Regions from separate parts of the Micromonospora sp. CNZ296 genome, predicted to be linked through region 1. Evidence: riboswitches for the same ligand, from Rfam matches in the RefSeq annotation. Region 1 holds a riboswitch; each other region holds the start of a gene.
The links. A riboswitch is a leader RNA that binds a small molecule or an ion and turns the genes downstream of it on or off. The one in region 1 is predicted to bind cobalamin.

Region 1 (3,269 bases):
GAACGGCAGGCGCAGCGTGAAGAACGCGTCCTGCAGGCCCATCAACCCGAGCCCGACCGGCCGCCAGCGCGGGTTCGACGCCGCCGCCTGCTCGGCCGGGTAGTAGTTGATGTCGATCACCCGGTCGAGGAAGACCACAGCCGTACGCACGGTGGCGCGCAGCCGCTCCCAGTCCACCCCGTCGGCGGTGACGTGGGCGCCGAGGTTCACCGAGCCGAGGTTGCACACGGCGGTCTCGGTGTCGTCGTTCACCTCCAGGATCTCCGTGCACAGGTTGGACAGGTGGATCACGTTGCCCGGCTCACCGGTCTGGTTGGACAGCCGGTTCGCGGCGTCCTTGAACGTCATCCAGCCGTTGCCGGTCTGCGCGAGCGTGCGCATCATCCGCCCGTACAGATCCCGGGCCCGCACCGTGCGGACCGCGTTCTTCTCCGCCGCCCGGTACGCGGCGTCGAACGCCTCGCCGTACAGGTCGGGCAGTTCCGGGGCGTCCGACGGGTCGACCAGCGACCACTCGCCGTCGGCCTCGACCCGGCGCATGAACTCGTCCGGGATCCAGTTGGCCAGGTTGAGGTTGTGCGTACGCCGCGACTCCTCGCCGGTGTTGTCCCGCAGCTCCAGGAACTCCTCCACGTCCGGGTGCCACGGCTCCAGGTAGACGCAGGCCGCGCCCTTGCGCCGGCCGCCCTGGTTGACCGCGGCCACCCCGGCGTCGAGCGTCTTGAGGAACGGCACGATGCCGTTGGACCGGCCGTTGGTGCCCCGGATCAGCGCGCCCCGGCCGCGCACCCGCGACCAGGCGATGCCGATGCCGCCGGAGAACTTCGACAGCTTCGCCACCTGGTGGTACCGCTCGTAGATCGAGTCCAGCTCGTCGCGCGGCGAGTCGACCAGGAAGCACGACGACATCTGGGTGTGCCGGGTGCCGGAGTTGAACAGCGTGGGGGAGCTGGGCAGGTAGGCCAGACTGGACATCAGCCGGTAGAACCCGACCGCCTCGCCGGGGGTGCGGGACAGCCCGCACGCCACCCGCAGCAGCCAGTACTGCGGCGTCTCCACCACCAGCCGCGACTGCGGGTGCCGCAGCAGGTAGCGGTCGGCCACCGTGCGCAGTCCGAAGTACTCGAACCGCAGGTCGCCGTCCGGGTCCACGGCGTCGTCGAGCTTGCGGGCGTGCCGGGCCACGAACGCGGCCGTCTCGTCGCCGATCAGTCCCAGCCCGTGCGCGTAGGCGATCGACTGGCTGAAGCTCGCCACGCCCTGTCCGCGGACCTCCTTGTCCACGTACCCGGCGAGCAACCGCGCCGCCAGCTTCGAGTACTGCGGCTCCTCGCCGATCAGCTCCGCCGCGGTCTGGATCGACAACCGGTCCAGCTCGGCGGTGGTCGCCCCGTCGTAGAGCCCGCTGATCGTCTTCGTGGCCACCCGCAGCGGGTCCACCTCGTCCAGGTCGGCGACCCAGCGCTCGACCGCCCGGACGATCTTGCCGACGTCCACCGGCTCGGTGTCGCCGTCCCGCTTGCGTACCCGCATCGCCGGCCGGCGGGTCTCGGACCCGCCGGTTCCGGACGGGGGACTCTCCTGCACGACAGTCATGACCTCTCCTCGCTGTCACCGTCTGGAGACGGCGGGAGACGCCAACGGGCGCGGCGCACGGCCGGCCCGGCTGCTGGCGTCGGTCGTCCCGCGCGACCTCCGGCCGCCGTACGCGGAGGCGTACGGCGCGCTGGCAGGTCTTCGGACTCGCGGGCCCGACCGGGGTCGCCGGTCGCCTACCGGCCGTCGCTTCCCAGGCCGGTGGCCCAGTGCTGTTGACGGCTGTCGTTCCCACTCACCGCTGCGGGGCAGTCCCGGATTCCCACCGGGTTCCCTCTTGCCTCGGCCCCGCCCCGGAGGGTTCGGCCGAACCAGCTGCGGCAACACCATATATGGCGGTGAGGGCTTGCGTGCAACACCAGATGTCGTGTCGGCGTGTCGGAATGATCTCACTGTCCACAGTGCCTACCCCCGATTCCGGCGCGAGCCGGCGGGCGCGATACTCGGCGGTATGGGGAATACCGGACGCCGCTGGGCGTGGGTGGCGGTCCTGCTCGTCGGCGTCGGGCTTCATCTGCTGGTGCTGGAGACACTCGCCGGCACCGGGACCGTCACGTTCGTCCCGGCGCTGATCGTGCTCGGCGCGTGCGTCGCGCCCGCCACGTTCCTGGCCTTCGCCCAGGGACGGCCGGCCCGCCGCCCGGTCCCCGGCTCCGTCGTCGGCGTCGCCGCGCTCCTCGGCGGCGTGGTCGGCGTGGTCGCCGCCGGCTGGCTGGAGTACGGCACCCTGCACCGCCTCGGCGTCCTGCCGATGGCGCTCGTCGGCCTGGCCGAGGAGACCGCCAAACTGATCGTGCCGGCCGGCATCCTGCTGCTGTGGCGGCGGCACCCGTCCCCGGCGCAGGGCCTGGTGATCGGCGTGGCCTCCGGCGCCGGGTTCGCCGCGCTGGAGACCATGGGCTACGCGTTCGCCGCGTTCGTCGGGTCGGAGGGCAACCTCGGCTCGGTCGAGCGGACGCTGCTGGTACGCGGTCTCACCGCGCCCGCCGCGCACCTGGCCTGGACCGGGCTGACCGCCGCCGCGCTGTTCACGTTCGCCGCCGCGCCCGGCGGCCGGAAGCTGGCGGCGTTCCTGCTCACCTTCGCCGCCGCCGTCACGCTGCACACCTGCTGGGACACGTTCGGCACCCAGCCCGCGTACGTGTTCATCGGCGCCGTGTCGCTGGGCTGGGTGCTGCTGCGCCTGCACCTGGACCGCGAGCGGCCGCCCGCGTCCGGGACGCCGGCGGAGCCGAACCGGGACCGGCCTCATGATCATCGCCAGTTCGCCGAGGTGGCGGGGTCGGAGCACTTCTGATGCCGCCACCTCGGCGTGATGGAGTCGATCAACCGGCCCGGGCATTGCCGACCCCCGACCAGCCGACGCCCGCACCGCGCCCCGGTGCGTCTCAGCCGGCGGCCAGCCGGACGCCGAGCGCGACGAAGGCGACAGCGCAGAGCCGGTCGACGCGCCGTGACCAGCGGCTGTCGCCCCACCGCCTGGCGAACCGCCCGGCGCCCACCCCGAGCGCCAGGTCCACGGCGAGTTGCACCGCGACGAACAGCGCCCCGAGCAGCACCAGCTGCGCCGCCACCGGGCCCGCCTCGGGCCGGACGAACTGCGGCAGGAACGCCACACTGAACAGGATCATCTTCGGGTTGAGCAGGTTCGTCAGCAGCCCGCGCCGGAACGC
Region 2 (3,269 bases), on a different contig from region 1:
ATCAAGGACTGGAACGGCAACGACGGCGCGAGGCTCCAGCTCTGGGACTGCGGGGGCACGGCCAACCAGAAGTGGCGCAAGGGCTGACCAGCCATGCGAACGGTGGCGGGGGCCGACCGCGAGTCGCTCCCGTCACCGGCAGGCGACGGACGAGACGGCCGACACGACGCCGCGCACCGAGGCGTCCATCGACGTTCATCCAACAGATCGATGTGCGTAAGCTCCGCCCGGTCAGATCTGGGGAACCTACCGAGGAGGTTCCATGGATCGTCGAGCAATGCTGCGGGCCACTGTCGTCGGTGCGGGCGCTGTCGCGCTGCCGTTCACCGCGTGGTCGGCGGCGTACGGAGCCCCGGCGCAGAACGCGGCGGGCCCCTACGGTGGGCTCCAGCCCGCCGACGCCAACGGCATCCAGTTGCCGGCCGGCTTCACCAGCTCGATCGTCGCACGATCCCGTCGGACGGTGCCGGGGACGTCGTACACCTGGCACGACGCTCCGGACGGTGGCGCCGTGTTCCCGAACGGCACCGGCTGGATCTACGTGTCGAACTCCGAGGTGTCAGCCGGTGCGGGCGGCGGTGCCTCACGCCTCGTCTTCGACTCCAGCGGCACCGTGGTCGGGGCGTCGCGGATCCTCTCCGGAACCAACAACAACTGCGCCGGGGGCAAGACACCGTGGAACACCTGGCTCTCCTGCGAGGAGGTGTCCCTGGGCCGGGTCTTCGAGACGTACCCCCTCGGCGGGACCGCCGTGGCGCGTCCCGCGCTGGGCCGGTTCAAGCACGAGGCGGCCGCGGCCGACCCGGTCCGCCGGGTCGTCTACCTGACCGAGGACGAGACCGACGGCAAGTTCTACCGGTTCGTGCCGACCACCTGGGGCGACCTCTCCGCCGGAACCCTCCAGGTCTTCCGCGCCGGTACGGCGACCTCCGGCACGTTCACCTGGGCCACGGTGCCCGACCCGGACGGCTCGCCCACCCCGACCCGGCAGCAGGTGTCCGGCGCGAAGACGTTCAACGGCGGCGAGGGCTGTCACTACGCGGATGACACCGTCTGGTTCACCACGAAGGGCGACAACCGCGTGTGGCAGGTCAACCTGGCCGCCGGCACGTACGAGCTCGCCTACGACGACAACCTGGTCAGTCCGGGCACCCCTCCGCTGACCGGGGTCGACAACATCACCGGGTCCACTGCCGGTGACCTGTACGTCGCGGAGGACGGCGGGAACATGGAGATCTGCATGATCACGCCCGACGACAAGATCTCGGTCTTCCTGCGGATCACCGGACAGAGCGGTTCGGAGATCACCGGGCCGGCGTTCACCCCGGCGGGGGACCGGCTGTACTTCTCGTCGCAACGCGGCACGACCGGCTCGTCCTCCGGCGGCATCACCTACTGCGTCACCGGACCGTTCCGCCGATGACCGGCTCCCGGCCCCGCTGACAGTGACCACGCGGTCGAGGACGCCCGGTCTTCACCGGGCGTCCTGCCGGCCGTCACGGCACGTGTCCGGTTCCTGGCGCATTGACATCGGCGCTCCGGCCACAGCAGACTGTCGCGACAACTGAACCACCGCGTGTACGTGCGGGGGAAGACCGGTCGAAATCCGGCGCTGGCCCGCAACGGTAGGCCGCCCAGAGAGATCTGCGGCGGCGAGCCCGAATACCCGTCGTACGCGTGTATCCGCTCCCCACCCGTCGTGGCCCACGGGTCGGAGTCCCGGTCGACGCGGCGTTGCCGCGGTCGTCCGGGCTTTCGACGACCGCCGGGCCGGAAAGGCGCTTCCGATGGTCGTCCGCCGAAGCCGGCACCGCCTGCTCGCGCTCCTCTGCGGCGTACTCGCCGCTCTCACCCTCACCACACCCGCCGTCGCCGCCCCCGAGCGCGCCGCCCTCACCCGCCCGGAGGCCGCCGGCGGCTGGCTCGCCCGGCAACTCGTCGACGGCGAACGCTTCGAGGCGGTCTTCGACGGTGTCGTGTACCCCGACCAGGGGCTGACCCTCGACGCCGTGTTCGCCTTCGCCGCCACCGGCGTCGCCGACGACCACGGCGCCGACGCGCTGGCCTGGGTCACCCGGCCGGACATCCGCGACGGCTACCTCGGCGACGGCGTCTCCGAGGCGTACGCGGGTGCGACCGCCAAGCTCGCCCTCGCCGTGCAGGTGCGCGGCGGCGACCCGGCCGACGTCGGCGGGGTGGACCTGATCGCCCGGCTGCGCTCGCTCCAGACGCCGGCCGGCAGGTTCAGCGACCGGTCCGCGTACGGCGACTACAGCAACGCGTTCAGCCAATCCTTCGCGCTGCTGGCGCTGGACCGTACGGCGGCCGGGGCGCCACCGGCGGCGGCCGCCTGGCTCGCCGGCACCCGGTGCCCGGACGGCGGTTACCCGCTGCTGCCCGCGCAACCGGTCTGCACGTCCGACGTGGACGCCACCGCGCTCGCGGCACAGGCGCTGCGCGCCGCGGACCGTCCGGCCGACGCCGCCGCCGGGCTGCGCTGGCTGGTGTCCGTTCAGCGCGCCGACGGCGGCTTCGCCAACGCGGGCGGCACGCCGAACGCCAACAGCACCGGCCTCGCCGCGCAGGCCCTGCGCGACGGCCACCGGCTGCCGGCCTGGGCGCGGGCCCGGGCATTCCTCGCCGGACTCCAGGTCGGCTGCGCCGGGGCGCCGGCCGACCGGGGCGCTGTCGACTTCGACGGCGGCGGCTTCGACCCGGCCACCGCACCCCGGGCGACCGCCCAGGCCGTCCTCGGTCTAACCGGGATCGGGTACGCCCGTCTGTCCGCCGCCGGCGCCGACCCCGGCGCACCGGCACTCGCCTGCCCGTGAACCCCTTCGCCGCGCACCCGATCATAGGAGGATCCGTGTTCCGTCACCGTTCCACAGTCCGCACCTGGCTGGCCGGCCTGCTGGCCGCCGTCGTCGCCGGCGTCGCGCTGACCGCAGTCGAACCCGCGCCCCGGGCGGCGCACGCCGCCGCCTGCACCGGCACCTCGGGAGTCACTGTGGTCGTCGACTTCGCCGCGCTCGGCGGCGGCGTCCAGGTCGCCTGTGCGCCGGGCGATCCGGCCACCGGCCTGGCCGCGCTCCAGGCCGCCGGCTTCACAGTCACCGGCACCGCCCGCTGGGGCCTGGCCTTCGTCTGCCGGATCAACGGCAAGCCCACCGCCGCGACGGAGCCGTGCGTCAACACCCCGCCGGCCACGGCGTACTGGTCGTACTGGCATGCGTCCAGCGGCGGCTCCTGGTCCTACAGCACGTCGGGGG
Region 3 (3,269 bases), on a different contig from region 1:
CCGAGCGGTTCGGCGCGTTCGACGTGCAGGCGGACGAGTTCACCGCCGCGCCGGCTGTGCTGCTCCAGCAGCACCGCCTCGGTCTCGGCGGTGACACCGTGCACGACGAGCCGTCCACCGGCGCCGAGCGCATCCCAGCAGGTGTCCAGCACGCCGGGGACGGTGGCCCCGCCGCCGACGAACACCGCGTCGGGACGGTCCAGGCCGGACAGGGCCCCGGGCGCCGAACCCTCGACCAGACACAGACCCGGCACGCCGAGGGCAGCGGCGTTGCGGTGCACCAGCGCGGCCCGGTCGGAGCGGGGCTCCACCGCGATCGTCCGTGCCGTCGGCCAGGCCCGCATCCACTCCACACCGATCGAGCCGCTGCCGGCGCCGACGTCCCACAGCAGCTGACCGGGCGCGGGCGCGAGCCGGGCCAGGGCACTGGCCCGCAGGTCACGTTTGGTGATCTGCCCGCCGTGCTCGAACGCGTCGTCGGGCAACACGCCGCCCGAGGCCCAGCCCGGACCGGCACCGCGAGCTTCGACAGCGAGAACGTTCAACCGCGGCACGTCGTTCAGGTCCCACCCGGCCGCGGTGGTCGCGGTACACGACTCACCGGCGGCACCGAGGTCACCGAGCACGACCAGCCTGGACTGCCCCCAACCGAGCCCGGTCAGCACCGCGGCCACGGCCGCGGGTGTCGTCTCGTCGCTGGACAGCACGAGCAGCCGGCGCCCGGCCGAGAGCGCAGGCACGATCAGCCGTAGGTCCCGGCCGACCAGGCTGACCGTGGTGACGGACTCGGCCGGCCATCCGAGACGTGCTCGGGCGAGGGCTACCGAGGAGACCCCGGGCACGATCGTCACGCGCTCCGGGCCCAGGACGTCCAGCAGCGTCGTGCCGATACCCGACACGAGCGGGTCGCCGGAGGCCAGCACGACAACCGGCCCTCGCGCGGAGGCGAGCACACCTGGCAGATTGTCCCGCAGCGGCGACGGCCACGCCACGCGCTGCTGGCCGTCGACGGGCGGCACCGCCTCGAGGTGCCGCCGCCCGCCGAGCAGCGTCGCGGCCGCCCGCACCAGCGCCCGGGACGGCTCCGGCAGACCCACCCACCCGTCAGCCCCGATCCCCACCACGGTCACCCGCTCCTCCATGGAGATGCACCCTAGCCGCCCACCGGCCCTTGCCCCGGCCACCGGGGCGTCTATGGTGATGCACAGGTTCGAGGTGCCCCACGACCGTGGTCGCGGGGAGAATCTGGGAAGCCGGTGAGAATCCGGCACAGGGCCCGCTGCGGTGATCCAGGCATTGACCTGGGAAGTCCGAAGACCGGCCTCGATCCGATCCACGGCGCATGCCGCGTCGTGGACCGCCATGGCAGATCGAGCGGGAGCCCTACATGCCAGCGCAGTACCCCTTTTGTGCCGTCGTCGGCGCCGACGACATGACTCTCGCCCTCACCCTGGTCGCGATCGATCCGCTCATCGGCGGTGTCCTGATCCGCGGGGAGAAGGGCACTGCCAAGACCACTACCGTGCGCGGCCTCGCCGAGGTGCTCCCGGCGGTACGGGTCTATGCGGGCGACCGGTTCTCCATCGACCCGGACGATCCCTCGGCGGTCTGCCCCGACGGGCCGTTCGACGTGCCCACGCCCGTCGTCGAACGGCCGGTACGCCTCGTCGAACTACCCGTCGGAGCCGGCGACGACCGGGTGACCGGATCGCTGAAGCTCGATGCCGCGCTGCGAGACGGCGTCGTCGCGTTCGAGCCTGGCCTGCTGGCCCGGGCCCATCGTGGCCTGCTGTACGTCGACGAGGTCAACCTGCTGCCGGACCACCTGGTCGACCTGCTGCTCGACGCCGCGGCGACCGGCCGGGTCAGCGTCGAACGCGACGGTGTCTCGGTCGAGCATGCCTCCCGGTTCGTGTTGATCGGCACGATGAACCCGGAGGAGGGCGAACTGCGCCCGCAGCTGCTCGACCGGTTCGGCCTGACGGTCGAGGTCGCCGCCCCGCGTGACCCCGTCCTGCGGGTGCAGGCGGTCCGCCGCCGGCTCGCATTCGACGCCGACCCGGAGGGCTTCGCCACACGCTGGGCCGGCGAGCAGGAAGCCCTGCGCACCCGGCTGGCCGCCGCCCGGCGCTCGCTGGCCGGTGTCGTGCTCGACGACGAGACGCTGACCAGGATCGCCGAGCTGTGCGCCGCGTTCGACGTGGACGGCCTGCGTGCGGACCTCGTCACCGCTCGCGCCGCCGCGGCGCACGCGGCCTGGCGGGGACGTACGCGAGTGACACTCGAGGACATCCGCATCGCCGCCCGTCTCGCGCTGCCGCACCGCCGCCGCCGCAACCCCTTCGACGAGCCCGGCCTGGACCAGGACCGCCTGGACGACCTACTCGGCCACAACGACCCCGACCCCGGACCCGACGGTCCCGGCGGCGGTCTGCCCGACGACACCGGGCACGACGGATCGGCCGGGGACGTGCCCGGCTCTCCCGGCGAGAGCCCGCCCGTACCGGAGCCCGAACGGCAGGCCGCCACATCGATGGCATCCGCGGGCGAGCCCGCACGTGCCCGCTTGCTGGTCGTGAAAGGAACCGGCGACGGTCAGGCCGGCCGGCGGTCCCGGGCACGAACACCGCAGGGCCGTGTCGCCGGGCAGCGGCGGCGCACGTCCGGCGACGGCCGGCTGCACCTGCCGGGCACCATCACCGCGGCGGCGCCGCATCAGCATTCCCGGGGTGGCTTGACCGGCGGTCGCGGCCTCGCGCTCGTGCCCGGCGACCTGCGCCGGGCCGAGACCGTCGGGCGCGAGTCGAACCTCGTGCTGCTGTGCGTGGACGCGTCCGGTTCGATGGCGGCCCGCCGCCGCATGGAGCAGGTCAAGACCGCTGTGCTGTCGCTGCTGCTGGACGCCTACCGCCGCCGGGACAAGGTCGCACTGGTGACGTTCCGCCGGCACACCGCCGAGGTCGTCCTGCCACCGACCGGCTCGGTCGACGTCGCCTCCCGCCGCCTGGCCGACCTACCGGCCGGTGGCCGGACCCCGCTCGCGGAGGGCCTGGAACGCAGTGGGGAGGTGCTGCGCCGGGAGGCGCTGCGCGACCCGTCCCGCCGGCCCCTGCTCGTCGTGGTGACCGACGGCCGCGCCACCTCCGGCCCGGACCCGCTGGGTCGTGCCCACCGCGCCGCCGCCGCGCTCGCCACCAGCGGTGTCCAGGTCGTCGTCGTGGACTGCGAGACCGGACGATTCCGGCTCGGCCTCGCCGCCCGGCTTGCCA

Region 2: it holds a riboswitch for cobalamin, as region 1 does, so the genes downstream of both, FB455_RS15340 (peptidase) here and FB455_RS04315 (ribonucleoside-diphosphate reductase subunit alpha) in region 1, are expected to answer to the same signal.
Region 3: it holds a riboswitch for cobalamin, as region 1 does, so the genes downstream of both, FB455_RS32800 (magnesium chelatase subunit D family protein) here and FB455_RS04315 (ribonucleoside-diphosphate reductase subunit alpha) in region 1, are expected to answer to the same signal.

The regions. Positions count from the first base shown of each region.
Region 1 covers NZ_VISW01000002.1:321,012-324,280, forward strand. Annotated here, with positions in the region: gene FB455_RS04315 (ribonucleoside-diphosphate reductase subunit alpha) at 1-1,596, opposite strand, end outside; cobalamin riboswitch at 1,713-1,927, opposite strand; gene FB455_RS04320 (PrsW family glutamic-type intramembrane protease) at 2,048-2,893, shown strand; gene FB455_RS04325 (LysE family translocator) at 2,985-3,269, opposite strand, start outside.
Region 2 covers NZ_VISW01000008.1:87,568-90,836, forward strand. Annotated here, with positions in the region: gene FB455_RS15330 (beta-1,3-glucanase family protein) at 1-87, shown strand, start outside; gene FB455_RS15335 (alkaline phosphatase PhoX) at 263-1,423, shown strand; cobalamin riboswitch at 1,553-1,688, shown strand; gene FB455_RS15340 (peptidase) at 1,788-2,831, shown strand; gene FB455_RS15345 (hypothetical protein) at 2,867-3,269, shown strand, end outside.
Region 3 covers NZ_VISW01000036.1:21,404-24,672, forward strand. Annotated here, with positions in the region: gene FB455_RS32795 (bifunctional cobalt-precorrin-7 (C(5))-methyltransferase/cobalt-precorrin-6B (C(15))-methyltransferase) at 1-1,142, opposite strand, end outside; cobalamin riboswitch at 1,197-1,340, shown strand; gene FB455_RS32800 (magnesium chelatase subunit D family protein) at 1,388-3,269, shown strand, end outside.